DNA from 2 places in the Paenibacillus sp. J22P277 genome. Region 2 is predicted to be linked to the other one. Evidence: a T-box and tRNA genes for the amino acid it is inferred to sense, from the RefSeq annotation. Region 2 holds a T-box; the other holds one or more tRNA genes.
The links. The T-box of region 2 lies ahead of leuS (leucine--tRNA ligase). A T-box ahead of a tRNA ligase gene usually reads a tRNA of that ligase, here a tRNA-Leu.
Positions count from the first base shown of each region.

Region 1: it encodes a tRNA-Leu, which carries the amino acid that the T-box ahead of leuS (leucine--tRNA ligase) is inferred to sense. The anticodon was not compared.

Region 1 covers NZ_JBXENS010000004.1:261,961-271,075, forward strand. Annotated here, with positions in the region: gene map (type I methionyl aminopeptidase) at 1-446, shown strand, start outside; gene pyrB (aspartate carbamoyltransferase) at 741-1,670, opposite strand; gene AC50YL_RS14545 (TrkH family potassium uptake protein) at 1,755-3,110, opposite strand; tRNA gene AC50YL_RS14550 (tRNA-Leu) at 3,282-3,366, opposite strand; tRNA gene AC50YL_RS14555 (tRNA-Lys) at 3,404-3,476, opposite strand; tRNA gene AC50YL_RS14560 (tRNA-Glu) at 3,490-3,564, opposite strand; tRNA gene AC50YL_RS14565 (tRNA-Leu) at 3,794-3,878, opposite strand; tRNA gene AC50YL_RS14570 (tRNA-Glu) at 3,916-3,990, opposite strand; tRNA gene AC50YL_RS14575 (tRNA-Ser) at 4,060-4,150, opposite strand; tRNA gene AC50YL_RS14580 (tRNA-Asn) at 4,160-4,235, opposite strand; gene AC50YL_RS14585 (SprT family protein) at 4,264-4,743, opposite strand; gene AC50YL_RS14590 (hydrolase/acyltransferase) at 4,849-5,202, shown strand; gene cmpA (cortex morphogenetic protein CmpA) at 5,317-5,451, shown strand; gene AC50YL_RS14600 (Tex family protein) at 5,616-7,856, opposite strand; gene AC50YL_RS14605 (MBL fold metallo-hydrolase) at 7,925-8,557, opposite strand; gene AC50YL_RS14610 (thioredoxin family protein) at 8,559-9,115, opposite strand, start outside.
Region 2 covers NZ_JBXENS010000001.1:718,076-727,190, forward strand. Annotated here, with positions in the region: gene leuS (leucine--tRNA ligase) at 1-2,349, opposite strand, end outside; T-box leader at 2,429-2,665, opposite strand; gene AC50YL_RS03705 (class I SAM-dependent DNA methyltransferase) at 2,754-3,509, opposite strand; gene AC50YL_RS03710 (CvfB family protein) at 3,518-4,546, opposite strand; gene rsfS (ribosome silencing factor) at 4,543-4,890, opposite strand; gene yqeK (bis(5'-nucleosyl)-tetraphosphatase (symmetrical) YqeK) at 4,887-5,462, opposite strand; gene nadD (nicotinate-nucleotide adenylyltransferase) at 5,449-6,039, opposite strand; gene yhbY (ribosome assembly RNA-binding protein YhbY) at 6,084-6,374, opposite strand; gene aroE (shikimate dehydrogenase) at 6,400-7,263, opposite strand; gene yqeH (ribosome biogenesis GTPase YqeH) at 7,304-8,428, opposite strand; gene AC50YL_RS03745 (YqeG family HAD IIIA-type phosphatase) at 8,425-8,952, opposite strand.

The DNA of each region.
Region 1 (9,115 bases), on a different contig from region 2:
GCTGGCTGGCGGATTCCGCCTGGTCGTATCCGGTGGGCAACGTCTCCGAGCAGGCGGCGAAGCTGCTCGCGGTCACCGAGGCTTCGATGTATAAGGGCATCGAGCAGGCCGTCGTCGGCAACCGCATGGGCGACGTGTCGAATGCGATTCAGACGTATGCCGAAGAGAACGGCTTTTCCGTCGTTCGCGATTTCATCGGTCACGGCATCGGCCAAGACATGCACGAAGAACCGCAGGTGCCGCATTACGGCCCTCCGGGCCGCGGCATCCGCCTGAAGGCCGGCATGGTGATGACGATCGAGCCGATGTTGAACACCGGCGCCTGGCAAAGCAAGATCGACGGCGACGGCTGGACCGCGCGCACGATCGACGGCGGACTCTCCGCCCAGTACGAGCATACCATCGCGATTACGGATGACGGGCCTGTTATTCTGACGAAGCAATAAGCAATCGGACGGTGACGCAACCCGCCGACGTGTATCCGAGCCCCAAGTCCCGCGCTGGAACCGCGCGCCGGGAGTTGAACGCAGTGCGGAATTGCAATGATGCCAGCTTCGTTAGCGATGAGCAATCATTATGAACCGCGCGTAACTCGTTCGCATCCATGAGAAAGGCCGTGCCGCAGCAGCTGCGACACGGCCTTTCTTCGATCATACGGTCCAATGGGTTGCATGAAGCTCGAACAGGCGGGCGGTTAGGCTAAGCGCGCGAATGCTCAGAACGGGTGACTCCGTGCACTCCTAACGCGCGACCTCGAAGCATTTCTCGATCAAGGCCATCCGAATGTACAAGCCGTTCTGCGCCTGTCTGAAATAAGCCGCCCGAGGGTCGTCGTCCACCTCCGGATGAATCTCGCCGGCGCGCGGAAGCGGATGCAGAATCAACGCGTTACGCTTCATCAAGTCCGTCAGCTTGCGGTCGATGATATACTTGCCGTCCGCCTTGCTGTATTCCTCCAGTGAAGGAAAACGCTCCTTCTGGATGCGCGTCTGGTAGAAAACATCCGCCGAACCCGCCAGGCTATCCAGATCGGTCGTTTCCGCGTACGCCACGCCCTTCTCGTCCAAATACTGCTTCACGTACGTCGGAATGCGCACGTTATCGGGCGAGACGAACGAAATGCGCACGTTGCGGTAATTCGCCAGCAAATAACTGAGCGAATGGACCGTCCGCCCGTAAGTCAAGTCTCCGATCATCGCGATGTGCAGCCCGTCAATGCCACCGAATTCCTTCTGGATCGTATACAGATCCAGCAGCGCCTGGGTCGGATGCTCGCCCGAACCGTCGCCCGCGTTGATGACCGGCACGCACGACACGGCAGCTGCCCGCTTCGCCGCTCCGATCTCCGTATGCCGCATGACGATCAGATCGCTGTAGCCGGCAATAATCCGGATCGTATCCTCGAGCGTCTCGCCCTTGATCGTCGACGAGAACTGGCTCGCGTTCTCCGTGCCGATGACTCTTCCGCCCAGCCGGTGCATCGCCGATTCGAAGGAAAAGCGCGTCCGCGTGCTCGCTTCGAAGAACAGCGTGCTCATGATTTTGCTCGGATAGCGCTGGACGCCTCCTTGCACGGCCACCTGCTCCATTTCCTTCGCCGATCCGAACAGCTGCTCCAGCTGCTCCCTGTCGAACTGCTTTGCGCCAAGCACGTGATACAGCGTACTCATTTCCCGTTCATTCCCTTCCAGTCTCAAATCGCTTGCTTCCCTCTGATTATAAGGGAGACGTCCGTTCGGAGACAAACAGGCCGTTTACCCGATGATGAGCTTCTCTTCCGGGTATTTGACGGCCGGCTGCTTCTTGCGCGCCTGAAACAGCGAGATGAACAGAAACATGCCGATACGGCCGAAAAACATCAGCAGCATGAGCGTGATTTTGCCCGTCGGCTGAAGTGAGCCCGTGATGCCCGTGGACATCCCGCATGTCCCGAAGGCCGAAGCCACCTCGAACAGCACCGCCGAGAGGTCGTATTTGTGCTTCTCCGACATCAACAGCGCGAAGACGCCCGCGAGGACCAGCAACAGCGATAACAGGAAGAAAACGAAGCTCTTTATCACGTCCTCGCGGTTGAACGAGCGTCCAAACGCTCTCGGCGCATGCTCGCCCTTGAAGAACATGACGATGGTGACGAATATAACCGCGACCGTCGTCGTTCGTACGCCGCCCCCGACGCTGGATGGGCTGGCTCCGACGAACATGAGCACGGAAATCAGCAGCAGCGTCGCCTGATGCAGCGTCGAGACGTCGATCGTCGTCAGACCGGCGCTGCGCGACGTGACCGAGAGAAACAGCGCGTTCATGATTTGCCTGCCGACGGACATCGCGCCGAAAGAATGTCCCGCCTCCGTCAGCCAGATGCTGGCCGCCCCGCCGAAGAGCAGCACGGCATGCGTCACGAGCGTCAGCTTCGTGAACAAGGAGAAACGGAATCGCTTCCCTTTCCCGCTGCGAACAAAGCGCCAAAGCTCCGCCAGCACGGGGAACCCGATCGCTCCCGAGACGATGAGCAGCATCGACAACGCTTGAATGTAATAACTGTCGGAATACCGGACGAACGAGTCGCCGAACAAATCGAAGCCCGCGTTCGTAAACGCGGAAACCGAATGAAACAGGCCGTAGTAAAACGCGCGTCCGATCGAAGCCGTGAATCCCGACAAATAGAAATAGCCGGCGAACAGCACCGTGCCGATCAGCTCGATCGCCAGCGTCAAGATGAGCACGAGCCGCATCAGATCGACAAGCCCCGCCAGATTGTTCCGGTTCTGGTCGATCATGATCAGCTTGCGCTGAAGCAAGCCGATATGCTGTCCCATGAGCATCCAATAGAAGCTTCCGAGCGTCATGATGCCGATCGCGCCGAATTGAAAGGCGACAAGCAGCACCGCCACCCCGAAGCCGCTGAACGTATCCACGGTGCCGACCGTCGTCAGCCCCGTCACGCTGATCGCGCTGACCGACGTAAACAACGCGTCCAGCGGCGATATCGAGACGCCCGGCTTCCAGCTGACGGGCAGCATGAGAAGCACGCCGGTGATAATGACGACTAGGAGATAAGCAGCCGACACGAGCTGCGCCGGCGAGAGCACGGTCAATAATTTTTTGAGCATGATGGCGGTTTCCTTCCTGCCTGTACTTCCTGCATCTTACAATTGTAATCGAAGTCATGGGGTCGCATACAGCCCCGAATGCAAAAAACTTCGACAAACGTCGATTGCGGTCGTTTCTGGGCGAGCACAAAAAAAGCCCCTGAATGATCAGGGACTTGTTCGTTGTAAGGTTGGTGCGGTCGGAGGGATTTGAACCCTCACGCCTTGTGAGCGCCACCCCCTCAAGATGGTGTGTCTGCCGTTCCACCACGACCGCGGAGTGATATGAAATTGTCCATATCGATTAGGTAAAGTGAGTCATGTAGGATTCGAACCTACGACACCCTGATTAAAAGTCAGGTGCTCTACCAACTGAGCTAATGACTCGAATATGGGAATTTGGTGACCCGTAGGGGACTCGAACCCCTGTTACCTCCGTGAAAGGGAGGTGTCTTAACCACTTGACCAACGGGCCATAATTTGTTGTTTATGGGATAAGCTTTTCAAACAACAAATAGTATTATATCTAACCCGCCAGCCGTTGGCAAGACTTTTTTCGAAAAAAGTTCAGCCGTTTGCACTTGCTTCTACCTTGCTTACTTCGCCCTGATGTTCGGGCATGCAAAATAGTGTTCGCGAATCGGCAAATGTCTATGCAACAAAAAAAAGCCTCTGAATGATCAGGGACTTGTTCGTTGTAAGGTTGGTGCGGTCGGAGGGATTTGAACCCTCACGCCTTGTGAGCGCCACCCCCTCAAGATGGTGTGTCTGCCGTTCCACCACGACCGCGAAGTGATATGCGATTATCATATCAAGAATACATAATTGGTGACCCGTAGGGGACTCGAACCCCTGTTACCTCCGTGAAAGGGAGGTGTCTTAACCACTTGACCAACGGGCCATGATAACCTTGCTCACCGAGGAATGAGCTAGGATAATAGAACAGGCCGATCGGCCGAACGCCATAAAATGGCGGAGAGAGAGGGATTCGAACCCTCGCACCACTTGCGCAGTCTAACCCCTTAGCAGAGGGTCCCCTTGAGCCACTTGGGTATCTCTCCAAAAAGAAATGGCTCCCCGAACAGGACTCGAACCTGTGACAACTCGATTAACAGTCGAGTGCTCTACCAACTGAGCTATCAGGGAATAGTAATTAGTGACAAGAAATAATGTATCATGTCTGAGAAATGAAGTCAAGCTGAAAAAGCATTAATTGACCGCGGCATTTTCCGCACGCGTAGCGCCGCGGATCCGTCCTGCGTTTGCGCATGTATTCCATGCCGCAGCTCCGGCATTGCAGCTTGAACCGGTACGGCTCCGTCTTGCGTTTCTCCCCGGCCGGCAGTGCTTTGCAGAAGCGCGAGCCTCCGACTTTGGCAAGCAACAGCTTGAAGTCCTGGTCGCGGTGATTGTAGCCGCGCTTCAGGAGATGCAGATGATAATGGCACAGCTCGTGCTTGATGATTTTTTCCGTCTCTTCCTCGCCGTAATTGCGCAGCTGGTGCGGACTGATCTCGATGTCGTGCGTCTTCGTGAAGTAACGGCCGCCGGTCGACTTCAGCCTTCCGTTAAAAGTGGCGCGGTGACGGAACGGAAGCCCGAAATATTGCAGCGATACGCGCTCCACCCATTCCTGCAACAGATGATCCTGCATCCTCAATCTCCTTACGATAAACAGTTATACTTGAATTTTAAAGGACGAATACGCTACACTGTCAAGAGGTATTGATCGGAACGATATTGAAGGGAGATTTTCGAATTGGCTATTATGCGATATATCGTCTTACAAAGCGGACAAGAGGTTTCCTTCGTCGAAATGCCCGCCTCGCACGCTTACCAGCTGAGCGCGCTCAATCTGCGGCTTCATAAAGAAATCGACAAGCTGACTGCAAGCCATGTCCCCGCGCTGCCTTATGCGATCGCGGAGTGCGCCGATGTCGAGCTTCACGACAAATCCCTCGCCATCCACTCCGGCTTGGATTACGTGAACCAGCTGGAACGGGATTTCGCTTCTATTGAAGAGAAATCGTACCCGCTGATCTCCCTGCTGACGGAAATCCGCGCCCTGCAGGCGCAGCTCGAGCAATGGTACGAAGAGGAATACGACCTCTAAGCGCCGGATAACGGACTTTTCTGCGACAAAAACCGGTTGGACCTGCACGGACATTCGCCTACCTCCATACACTACTTAATACAACACGCGATGGCTGGAAGGAGGGCGAAGGCAGTGCCGCAATGGCTGTGCAACCAACTGATGCGCGCATTTTTGAAGAAGGACCGCCGGCAGATCCGATTATTGAACGACTGCTGGTATTTCTATCGTACCAGTCAACGTCCGGAAGACGATTCCGCAAGTCTATAGGCAGCAGTCGATTTATTCTCAAAAAAGGGTGCTATCTCTTTGCAGTGACGTCTAACGCGACTGCTCGGAGATAACACCCTTTTGACTTTAGCGGGGAGGTGCCAAACGGGTAAAGCGCCGTCAGGCCTCGCTCGGGAAGCCGGCGGGAATCCTCCTCCGCGACGTTAACCCGGCTTGCGCATGGTCAAGCTGACCCGGCCTTTCTTCGTATCGACGCCGAGCACCCATACCGTCACGGTATCGCCGACGGACACGACGTCCATCGGATGCTTGACGAATTTGCCGCTCAGCTGCGAGATATGGACGAGCCCGTCGTTCTTGATGCCGATATCGACGAACGCGCCGAAATCGATGACGTTGCGCACGGTGCCCTGCAGCTCCATGCCCGGCGTCAGGTCTTCCATGCTGAGAACGTCGGTGTGGAAGATCGGCGCGGGCAGCCCCTCGCGAGGATCGCGTCCGGGACGCAGCAGGCTGTCGACGATGTCGCGCAGCGTCGGAACGCCGACGCCGAGCTGGGCGGCGACTTTATCCGTCTCGATCGACGTCAGCGCCTCGCGGAAGGAATCGCTGCCGAGATGCTGCAGCTTCAGCCCCAGAATGCCGCACAGCTTATCGACGACGGCGTAGGATTCGGGATGAATCGGCGTCCGGTCGAGCGGGTTGCCGCTCTCGAGCACGCGGATGAAGCCGATGCACTGCTCGTACGTCTTGGCCCCGAGACGCGGCACTTTCTGCAGCATTTTACGGTCCGTGAAGATGCCGGATTCTTCGCGGAACTTCACGATATTCTTGGCCGTGGTCGCATTGATGCCCGCCACGTAGGACAGGAGCGACGGCGATGCCGTGTTGACGTCGACGCCGACATGGTTAACCGCCGATTCCACGACGCCGCCAAGCGTCTCTTCGAGCCGCTTCTGGCTGACGTCATGCTGGTATTGCCCGACGCCGATCGCCTTCGGCTCGATCTTGACCAGCTCGGCGAGCGGGTCCTGCAGCCTTCTGGCGATGGACACGGCGCTGCGCTCGGCCACGTCCAGCTTCGGAAACTCCTCGGCCGCGAGCTTGGAAGCCGAATAGACGCTCGCGCCGGCTTCGTTCACGATGATATATTTCAGCTCGTCCGCGCCCGGCAGCTTGTCGGCTTTCCGCTTGCCGATCAGGCCGGCGATGAATTGCTCCGTCTCGCGGGAAGCCGTTCCGTTGCCGATGACGATCAGCCTGACGCTGCAGCGGTCGATCAGACCGTTGATCAGCTTCTCCGCCTCGGCCACTTTGTTGTTCGGCGGCGTCGGGTAGGAGACGGCCACTTCGAGCAGCTTGCCCGTCTCGTCCACGACCGCCAGCTTGCATCCGGTCCGGAAGGCCGGATCGACGCCCAGCACGACGTTGCCGCGTACCGGCGGCTGCAGGAGAAGATTGCGCAGATTGGCCGAGAAGATGCCGATCGCGTGCTCCTCCGCCTTCTCCGTCAACTCGCCGCGCACCTCGCGTTCGATGGAGGGGGCGATCAGCCGCTTGTACGAATCTTCGATCGTCGACAGGAGCGCGGAACGCACGCCGGCAGCCGTCCCCATCCGCAGCAGCTGGCGGTCCATGTAGTCGCGGATTTTGTCCGCGGGCACGTCCAGCGCGACACGCAGCACGTCCTCGCGCTCGCCCCGGTTGATCGCGAGCGTGCGATGCGGCGGCAGCCGCTTGAGCGGCTCTTGGTAGGCGTAATACATCTCGTAGACCGTTTCTTGGGCGGCATCCTTCGCTTCGGTGCGGAGCACGCCGTGGTCGAACGTATACCTGCGCACCCAAGCCCGCGTCTTGGCGTCGTCCGCCAGCTGCTCCGCGATGATGTCCATCGCGCCTTGCAGAGCGTCGTCCGCCGTCGGGATGCCTTTCGCCTCATCGGCGTACTTTGCCGCCTCCTGCAACGGATCGCCTTGGCGCGGCTGGGAAAGCAGCCACTGCGCGAGCGGCTCGAGTCCCCGCTCGCGGGCAACGCTCGCGCGGGTTTTGCGCTTCTGCCGGTAAGGCCGGTACAGGTCCTCGATCTCCTGCAGCTTCACGGCGGCGACGATCGCGCCGCGCAGCTCGTCCGTCAGCTTGCCCTGCTCGTCGATCAACCGGATGACTTCGCGCTTGCGAAGCTCCAGATTGCGCATGTACTGCAATTTCTCTTCGATGGCGCGCAGCTCGTTTTCGTCGAGCTCGCCGGTCATTTCCTTCCGGTAGCGGGCGATGAACGGGATCGTGTTGCCCTCGTCCAGCAGCGCGACCGCCGATTTCACTTTGCCGTGCGGCAGATTAAGCTCCGCCGATATCCGCTTGACGATGGCCGCCTGCTCGGCGGCCTGCTCTTCCGGCGTCAGCTCGATCCTGCCGGCGGCACCTTCCGTATCTTCATCCTTCATCCGCTGTTTCGTCTCAGCCACGGTGCGATTCCTCCATCAAGAACGAATAGAACCCTTCGTACCGGCGGTTAGGCCGGCACGTAAGGGTTGTTTGCCATTTCAAATCCGATTGTCGTCTGCGGGCCGTGGCCGGGATATACCCGAACCGCAGGGTCGAGCTTATAGAGCTTCGTGCGAATGGAATCGAACAGGTCGCGTTCCTTGCCGCCCGGCAGATCCGTTCGTCCGACCGACAGCTTGAACAGCACGTCCCCGCTGATCAAATGGCCGTCGCACAGCAGGCTTACGCTGCCCGGCGAATGGCCCGGGGTATGCATGACCCGGAACGCAAGGCCGATCAGCTCCAGCTGCTGGCCTTCCGACAACGCGAATTCCGCAGGCGCCGTCGTGAGCGGCGGAGTCACTTCCGCCCAACGCGCGGAACCGTTCTTGCGGGCGTCCTCGAGCCAGTCGGCTTCTTCGTCATGCAGGTAGACGGGGCAGCCGAATGCTTGGCGCATGTCTTCGACCCCGGCCATATGATCGAAGTGGGCGTGCGTCAGCACGATCGCCTCGATCGTCAGCTCGCGCTCGCGGATGCGCTCGATCAAGCGCTTCGGTCCCATGCCGGGATCGACCACGAACGCGCGCTTGCCGGCATCCTCGGTGATGAGGTAGCAATTCGTTTGCAGCGGCCCGAGGGTAAAGGTTTCGATGCGCATCTTAGACGGACGCGATCAGCGAGCGGAGCTCGGAGACGATCAATTGTTGGTACGCCGTGCCATCACCGTAGCGGCGTCCGATCTCTTGTCGCGCTGCCGTCAGGTTCTCTTGATAGTTCGCGGCTTCGCGGTCCGTATTCGCCTGCTTGAAGGCAACCATGGGCTCTTGAACGTACGTGGGGCGCGGCCCCCATTGGCCGAGCACGGCACCGCCGGTGTCCACGATCAGCACGACCGGAATCGAGCGCCCGCCCAAGGTCAGAAACTCGTCCATCGTGTCGAGATGCTCTTCCATGATAAGCACTTCAACCGGCATGCCGGTCGGTTCGAGCGCCTTGAACACGACCGGAACGTTGCGGACGACGTCGCCGCACCAATCCGCGGCGATGATCACGCAGCGCAGATCGTCGCGGTTCTGGATGGATTCGAAAAATTCGCGGTCTTCCGCGTTCACCCATTCAAACCGGCTGCCCCAATCTTTGAACGCTTCCTGGTTCTTGGTCATGCCGTCGATGAATTGCTGCGGGCTGATGCCCTTGCCCAGCTTGTTGGCTACGT
Region 2 (9,115 bases):
TGCCTTCGCGACGCGTTCCATCTCCGCTTCGTCCATGTCGGCCGCGATCGAGAGGCGCTCGACGATCTTGCCGTTCACCTGCACGACGATCTCGACCTCCTGGTCCACCGTCCAAGCTTCTTCGTACGTCGGCCAAGCCGCGTACGTCAGCGTGTCGGCACGGCCCAGCTTCGACCACAGCTCCTCGGCGATGTGCGGCGCCAGCGGCGAGAGCATTTGCACGAAATGCTCCACCGCTTCGCGCGGCAGCGTCTCGGCTTTGTATGCCTCGTTCACGAAAATCATCAGCTGGCTGATCGCCGTGTTGAAGCGCAGATTCTCGTAGTCGTCCGTCACTTTCTTCACGGTGCGGTGCCACGTGCGCTTGAACGCATCCGCGGCCTTGCCGCCGATTTTCTCGCTCAGCTCGCCGTTCTCGCCGATAAACAGGCGCCATACCCGGCCGAGGAAGCGGTACATGCCTTCGACGCCGTTGGTGTTCCATGGCTTCGTCGCTTCCAACGGACCCATGAACATCTCGTACATGCGCAGCGTGTCCGCGCCGTACTCGTTCACGATATCGTCCGGGTTGATGACGTTGCCGCGGGATTTGCTCATCTTCTCGTTGTTCATGCCGAGAATCATGCCTTGGTTGACGAGCTTGTGGAACGGTTCCTTCGTATCGACGACGCCGATATCGTAGAGGACCTTATGCCAGAAACGCGCATACAGCAAGTGAAGCACCGCATGCTCCGCGCCCCCGATGTAGAGATCGACCGGCAGCCATTCCTTCTGCTTTTCCTTGGAGCAAAGCTCCTGATCGTTGTGCGGATCGATAAACCGCAGGTAATACCAGCAGCTGCCCGCCCATTGCGGCATCGTGTTCGTCTCGCGGCGCGCGCGTTTGCCCGTCTCCGGATCGACCGTTTCCACCCATTCCGTCACGTTGGCCAGCGGCGATTCGCCCGTACCCGACGGCTTGATCTGATCGACGTCCGGCAGGAGCAGCGGCAGCTGATCGTCCGGCACCGGCTTCATCGTGCCGTCCTCCAGATGGAGAATCGGAATCGGCTCGCCCCAATACCGCTGACGGCTGAACAACCAGTCGCGGAGACGGTACGTCACTTTGCCTTGGCCCTTGCCTTCCGCTTCGAGCCACGCGATTGCTTTCGCGATCGCTTCTTCCGTGCCCAAGCCGTCCAAGAAACCGGAATTGACATGCGGTCCTTCGCCGGCGAAGGCAGCCTCGCTAACGTCCCCGCCCTGCACGACTTCCAGGATCGGCAGATCGAACTGCTTCGCGAACTCCCAGTCGCGCTCGTCATGGCCCGGTACCGCCATGATGGCGCCCGTCCCGTAACCGGCGAGCACGTAATCGGCGATCCAGATCGGCACGCGGACGCCGTTGATCGGATTGATCGCGTAAGCGCCCGTGAAGACGCCGGATTTGTCTTTGTTCAGGTCCGTGCGCTCCAGGTCGCTCTTGCGGGCGGCCGTCTCCTGGTAGTCCTTCACCGCGGCTTGCTGCTCCGCCGTCGTAATCGCCGCAACGAGCTCATGCTCGGGCGCAAGCACGCAGTACGTGGCGCCGAACAGCGTGTCCGGACGGGTCGTGAACACGACGAGCGAGGCGTCATGGCCGTCGATCGCGAAGGTGACTTCCGCTCCCTTGGATTTGCCGATCCAGTTGCGCTGCATGTCCTTGATGCTCTCCGTCCAGTCGAGCTCTTCCAGATCCTCGAGCAGACGCTCCGCGTACTCGGTAATGCGCAGCACCCATTGCCGCATCGGCTTGCGGATGACGGGATGGTTGCCCCGCTCGCTCAGGCCGTTGATGACCTCTTCGTTCGCCAGTACCGTCCCGAGCGCGGGACACCAGTTGACCGGCACTTCCGCGACGTACGCCAGCCCTTTATTGAACAATTGGATGAATATCCACTGCGTCCATTTGTAATAATCCGGATCCGTCGTGCTGAACTCGCGGTCCCAATCGTAGGAGAAGCCGAGCGATTTGATCTGGCGGCGGAAATTGTTGATGTTCTTGACCGTGATCTCCCGCGGATGCTCGCCCGTATCGAGCGCGTGCTGCTCGGCCGGCAGACCGAACGCGTCCCAGCCCATCGGGTGAAGGACGTTATAGCCGCGCATTCTCTTGTAGCGCGACACGATGTCCGTGGCCGTATAGCCTTCCGGGTGGCCGACGTGAAGTCCCGCCCCGGACGGGTACGGAAACATGTCGAGCGCGTAAAATTTCGGTTTGCCCGCGTCTTCCGTCGTTCTGAACGTCTTGTTCGCGTCCCAATGCCGCTGCCATTTCGGCTCGATGACGAGCGGGTTATACCCCTGCTGTTCCTGGCGTTCTTGTGTCATGATCCATTAGCCTCCCTATTCACTATCCTGCGCAAGCGCGCAGACCGCAATAAAAAACCTCCCGCCCCCAGCGATATACGCTAGGGACGAGAGGATTACGCTCCCGTGGTACCACCCTAGTTAACGGACGGTATGCTTTACCCCCGCTCACTCTATACCCTTAACGCGGGCGAATCGGCATGTTTAACGCTGATCGCAAGATCAGTCGGCATGCGGCTCCAAGGCGAGTTCGCTTCACGCTGGTCCGGCTCGCACCACCCGCCGGCTCTCTTGACCATACGCTTTCGAAGTTACTGCTCCTCTTCAATGCCTTATCCATGTTGAAAATGGTTAGTTCGATTATAATGAAGCCGTGCCGCCCGTGTCAAGGCAGGAACGCCCAGCCGCGCAATATTGGACAAGCATCACTTAACGGCGGCGAAAAACAGGCGCTCCGTGCCCTCATCCGCCGGCTCCAGCTCGAAATCCCCGAACAGGTCCACCCGGGAGAAGCCCGTAGCCAGCAAGGCTTCCCGGATCCATTCGGCATCGTAGGCGCGCTGCACGTGCATTTCCTCGATCCGCGTGAACGGCCCGCCGCGGCCCCCCGAAGCGTCGGCGAAAATCGTCAGATGATGCTCGATTTCCATCCGGTCCTCGTCAAGCTCGCTCGTCCAGATATACGCGATATCGGGCTCGTCCAGCACGAACGGCTGCTCCTCCGCATAGCGGCGAAGCGTCCGCGGCGCATGCGCGTCGAACAGGAACAGCCCGCCGGGCTTCAGCCCTCGATAAGTCGCCGCGAACGCGGCGAGCACGTCGTCGTCTTCCGTCAAATAGTTGATGCAGTCGCAGAACGAAAGGACGCTGTCCGCCGGTTCTCCAAGCTCCCATTCGGTCATGTCCTGCTGCAGCCACGTCACCGCTACGCTGCCCGCGGCTTCGTCTTGCTTGCTGCGCCCGACCGCCAGCATGTCGGACGAAAGGTCGATGCCGTACACCGCATAGCCGCTGCGCGCCAAAGGAATGGCGATGCTGCCCGTGCCGCAGCCAAGGTCGACGACGGTCGACGGTTTCCCGTACCGCTGCCAGCAGGCTTCCGCGAACGCGAGCCACCGCGGATAAGGCATGTCCGCCATCAAGCGGTCGTATACGGCGGCAAATTGCGTATAAGCTTCCATCGCGCCGCCTATTCCTTCGAATCCGGCTTGACGGCCGATTCGGAAGCGCGCGGACGGCCCGCCGATACGCGAGCGGTTGAAGCCGATGCGCTTGCGGCGCCTTCTTCAGCCGCCGTCCGATCCGCCGAATCGGCGGTCCCGCCGTCCGCCGCCTCGCCCTTCTCCGTCAGCTTCGTCCAGCTGCCGTCCTGCTGGATGAGGCCGTCGCGCATCAGCTTGCCGAGCGCCCGCTTGAACGCGCTTTTGCTGATGCCGAACTTCAGCTTGATGATGTCCGCCTGCGTCTCGTCCGAGTACGGCATCGCGCCGTTCGGCCGTTCCTTCATGAAGCTCAGGATCCGGTCCGAATCCTCCAGCCGTCCGACCTCTTTGCGCTGCTGCATGGACAGGTTCACGCGACCGTCTTCCCGGACGAACGTCACGCGCGCTTTCACGCGCTCGCCGAGCCGCAGCAGCCGCGTCCGGTCGTCCGCGGGGATGAAGCCGTACGCGCCGAAGCCGAGCACGCCGCCGTCGATCATGACGAACGACCCGATCTTGAGCGTTTTCGTGACCCATCCTTCTACCCAAGTATTATGCCACGAGGAAGGCGCATGGAACGCGAGCTCCGCAAGCTCCTCCTCGAACGCGACCTTCGCCACGAGACGGCCGATCTTGTCGTGCGCGAGTATGACATGCACTTCGTCGCCGCGCTTTGGCCGCAGCTCCTTCAATTCCGGCTGCTCCGACAGCGGAAGCAGCAGCTGCCGCCCAAGGCCCATCTCCAGAAACGCGCCGATGCGCGGATGAATGTCCGCGACCGCCAGACGGGCGACTTCCCCGAGCTGAATGAGCGGCTTCTTCATCGTCGCCGCGATCCGGTCCTCGGAATCGTAAAACAGGAAGACTTCGTACGAATTGCCGATGACCGGTCTTTTCCCGACAAGCTCGGTGTAGTGCATCAGCACTTCCGATTCGCCGTCGGTCATAAAATAACCATAGGGCGACACTTCGCGCGCCACCCTCAAATTCATGGTTGTCCCTGCTATGAGGTTCATGCGAACTCCACGACCTTCGCATCCGACCAGAGCCGTTCGATGCTGTAATATTCGCGTTCTTCCCGATGGAACACATGCACGACGACGTCGCCGATGTCGACGAGTACCCATCTGCCGCTGTCCGCGCCTTCGATGCCGCGCACGCGCACGCCGCTCGCTTCCGCCTGCTTGCGGATTTCGGTCGCGATGGACTGTACCTGCACGTCCGAATTGCCGTGGCAGATCACGAAATAATCCGCCACAAGCGAGATGTTCTTCAGATCGAGCGCCACGATGTTATGGGCTTTCTTTTCTTCCGCCGCCGCGACTACCGCTTGCAGCAGCCTTTCCGAGCTAATTGTCATTCTCCAGCCTCCTGTAGGTGTAAAATCAAATCATTCCGCGCGGCAATGGTCAGCGGGAAAATCCGCCTGCCCTGCTGCAGCAAATACATAATCGTCGAATCGAAGCCAGCCAACAGCGCTTTATTCAAGCTATGCCCGGCCAGCTCCCGAATGTGCTTCACGCCCGGAAAATCCCGCCCCGGCTCCATGTAGTCCGCCAGGCAGACGATCTTGTCCATCAACGTCATGCGCTCGCGGCCGGACGTATGATAGCGGATCGCATCCAGAATCTCGGGATCGGACACGCCGTAATCCCGGTCGGCGACGAACGCGCCGACCGGCGCATGCCACAATTCTTTATCGTAACGCAGGAGCTCCTCCGGCAAGCCGTGCTCCTTGATCATCGTCTCCATCCGCGCCGTCGGCCAATACTTCGCCACGTCGTGGAGAATCGCCGCCCGCTCGGCCCGTTCGGGGTCGCCGCCAAAACGCTCGGCGAGGATGATCGACGTCTCCATGACGCCAAGCGTGTGCGTCCAGCGCCGGTCCGGCATTTCGGCCTTGACGGCCGCCATCATCTCATTGCGATTCATAGAGTCCGTTCCTCCGTATGAACGAATGCACCTTCTCCGGGACCATGAACCGGATCGAGCGTCCTTCCGCAACCCGTTCCCGGATTGCCGTCGACGAGATATCGATGAGCGGCATCTCGACCACGGACAGCTTGTCCGTAATAAAGGCCGGAAGCTGCTCCAATCGAAACGCCTCTCCGGCGCGAGTGACGCCGATGAACGATACCATCTCCGCCAGCGCCTCGATCTCGTGCCACTTCGGCAGATCGTTGACGCGGTCCGTGCCGATGATGATGCTGAAGGTCCGTCCGGGATAAATCCCGTTCAGCTCCTTGATCGTATCGATGGTAAAGCTGGTTCCTTCCCGTTCCAATTCGACGTCCATCGCGCGGAAATGCGGCTGAAAATCGATCGCCCGGTACACCATTTCCAGCCTCGACTCGCCGTCGGCCTGCGGTCCGCGGTCCTTCAGCGGCGGATGCCCCGAGGGGAAGAACCATATCTCGTCCAGGCCGCATGCCTCTCTCGCGGTTTCGGCGGCAAGCAAATGTCCGTAATGGATCGGATCGAACGTCCCGCCCATGAATCCAACTTTAATCAACTGTCCGCACCCCCTTTCGATTCCTGCCTGACGAGCCCCGGTTATGGCAGCTCGATCGTCTTGTGATCCTTCGATTCCTTGTAGAGCACGATCGTCTTGCCGATGACTTGGACGAGCTCGGAGCCGGACTCCGCGGCCACCCATTCGCCGACTTCCTTCGGATCTTCCGAGCTGTTGTTGAGCACGTTCACCTTGATGAGCTCGCGCATCTCGATCGCTTCCTCGATATGGCGGATCAAATTATCGTTCATGCCGGCCTTGCCCACCTGAAAAATCGGGTTCAAATGATGCGCCAGCGAACGCAAATGGCTCTTCTGCTTGCCTGTTAACATAGGTCATGTTCCTTCTCTCGTCAAATTAACTTGGGGACTGCAGCGCCGCCAGCACCGTTTCGCGCATGGCTGCCGCGGGAGCGGGCTGCCCCGTCCAGTATTCGAAGGCGTAAGCGCCTTGGTAAATAAACATCCCGAGCCCGCCGTGGACGAGGCATCCCCGTTCCTTCGCTTCCTCCAGGAACCGGGTCGTCAGCGGATTATAGATAAGGTCGCTGGCGATGCTTCCCGGCCGGAGCCATTCGCCGCCCAGCGGCGAGGCGTCCACGTTCGGGTACATGCCGAGCGATGTCGTATTGATGACGATGTCGCTGTCCGCGCACGCGGCGCGAAGCTCGTCCCGGCCGATCGCGCGAATGTCCGGCACGAGGCCGCGGAACGCATCCGCAAGCTCCTCCGCCCGGGCCACGGTCCGGTTCGCGATCGTCACGGACGCGGCGCCTTCCCGGGCAAGCGCGTACAGGATACCGCGCGTCGCGCCGCCGGCGCCGACGATGAGCACGCGGGCCCCCGTCAGATCGGAGCGCGCTTCTTCCTTCAAGGATCGGACGTAGCCGATGCCATCCGTATTGTAGCCCGTCAAACGTCCGCCGTCGTTCACGATCGTATTCACCGCGCCGATGGCCTGCGCGCTCTCGTGAATCTCGTCCAATAACGGCATGATCGCGAGCTTATGCGGAATCGTCACGTTCACGCCGCGGATGCCCATGGCTCTCACGCCCGCGACGAAATCGCCCAGGCGGTCGTCCGTGATATGAAAAGCCGTATAAATGCCGTTGATGCCGCATTCCCTAAAGGCGCGGTTCATCATGACCGGCGATTTGGAATGCCGGATCGGATCCCCGATGACGCCGTAGAGGACCGTATGACTGTCCACCGTATTGCCCATTCCCCACTTCACTCTCCCCACAAGCGTGATGAATCGGCGATTAAATCAGCGCGTCGCGGGTCAGCACCCGGATCCCCTTCGGCGCATGAATGTCCACGATCGCGCCGTCCTCGCCGTTCACGTGTATCCAGCCGAGACCGGAGACGAAGATATCGGTGTCGACGCCCCGGCGGATCGTAAGGCGGTGACGCGTCCACGGCGGCATTGCTTCAAGCTGCTCCCGCGAAGGCGGCGCCAGCAGTTCCCCCTTGTGGTCCGCGAACAGCTCGTCCGCGCGCTCCAGCTTCGTCCGGTGCACCTGCAGCGCGTTGGAGACGTATATCGAGAACGATTGGCGGTTGCCTTCGATGAAGTCGAACCTCGCCAGCGCCCCGAAAAACAGCGTTTGTCCCGCGTTCAACTGGTACACGAGCTGCTTGATCGGCTTGTCCGGGAGCAGGGCGCCGAGCACGTCGCGCTCCACGATCTCCGTCATGCGGTGCCGGTAAACGATCCCCGGCGTATCGATGATGTCCCTGCCGTCGTCGAGCGGGATATGCACCGCATCGAGCGTCGTGCCGGGATAACGCGAGGTCGTCAGCTCGCGCTCCATGTCGCTGTAATCGCGGATCAACCGGTTGATCAGCGTCGATTTGCCGACATTCGTCGCGCCCACGACGTAGACGTCGCGGTCGCCGCGGTGGCGGCCGATCGCCTCGATCACCCGTTCGAAGCCGATATTGCGCTTGGCGGAGCAGAGCGCGATATCGACGACCTTCAGCCCCTCCGCCTTCGTCTGCTTCTGCACCCAATTGAGCAGCCGGTTCGGGTTGATGCCCTTCGGCAACAGATCGATCTTGTTTACGACGAGCAGCACGGGATTGTTGCCGACGAACCGCTGCAGGCCGGAAATCAGGCTGCCTTCGAAATCGAACAGATCGACGATGTGGACGACCAGGCTGTTCGTCCCGGCGATGCTGCCGAGCAGCCGCAGGAAATCGTCGTTATCGACCGCGACCGATGCCGCTTCATTATAGTTCTTGATTCGGAAACACCGCTGGCAGATCGCAGGTTCCTTGGCCAGCGCCGAAGCCGGGATATAGCCCAGCTTCTCCGCCGTTTCGGTTTGCAGCTTGATGCCGCATCCCGCGCACGACGCCGCGCCTTCTTCTTGCTGTTTGATCATGAATTCCGTTCCTCCTCGGGCCAGAGCCCTTTCTTCCGCAGACGGGACAGGGCGACCTTCTCGAGCAACCGGTTGAACCGGGTCATGATGCCCTCGTCATCCGGCGCGATCGGTCTGACCAGAATCGTGAACAGCCCCATCCTTCTACCGCCCAGCACGTCGGTCATCATCTGGTCCCCGATGACGGCCGTCCGCTCGGCGGGCAGGCCGAGTTCCTTCAGCGCCCGCACGAAAGCGGCGTTCGCCGGCTTGCGCGCGGCATGCACGTAAGGAATTCGGAGCGGCTTCGCGAATTTGGACACGCGCGTTTCGTTATTGTTCGATACGATGACGACCTTGAAGCCGAGATCGCGCACGTCGTCGAGCCATTTGACCAGCTGCGGCGTCGCGAGCGGCACTCTTGCGCCGACAAGCGTATTATCGAGATCGGTAATGATTCCTGAGACGCCCTGCTCTTTGAGGGCATGCAGATTGATATCGTAGATGGTATTGACGCGCATTTGCGGCAACAGCCGTTCGAACATAATTTCGACTCCCCTGTCATGGCTATCACGCAAACTATACCATAACTTGCGAATTTGTTGCAAAAACACGCAGGCGCCCGAAAAGCCGCACCGAGCGCGGTCAGGAAACGCCACGTCCTCCCGATGTCGCAAAAAAGCCGGCGCGGATGCATACGCACCTTAG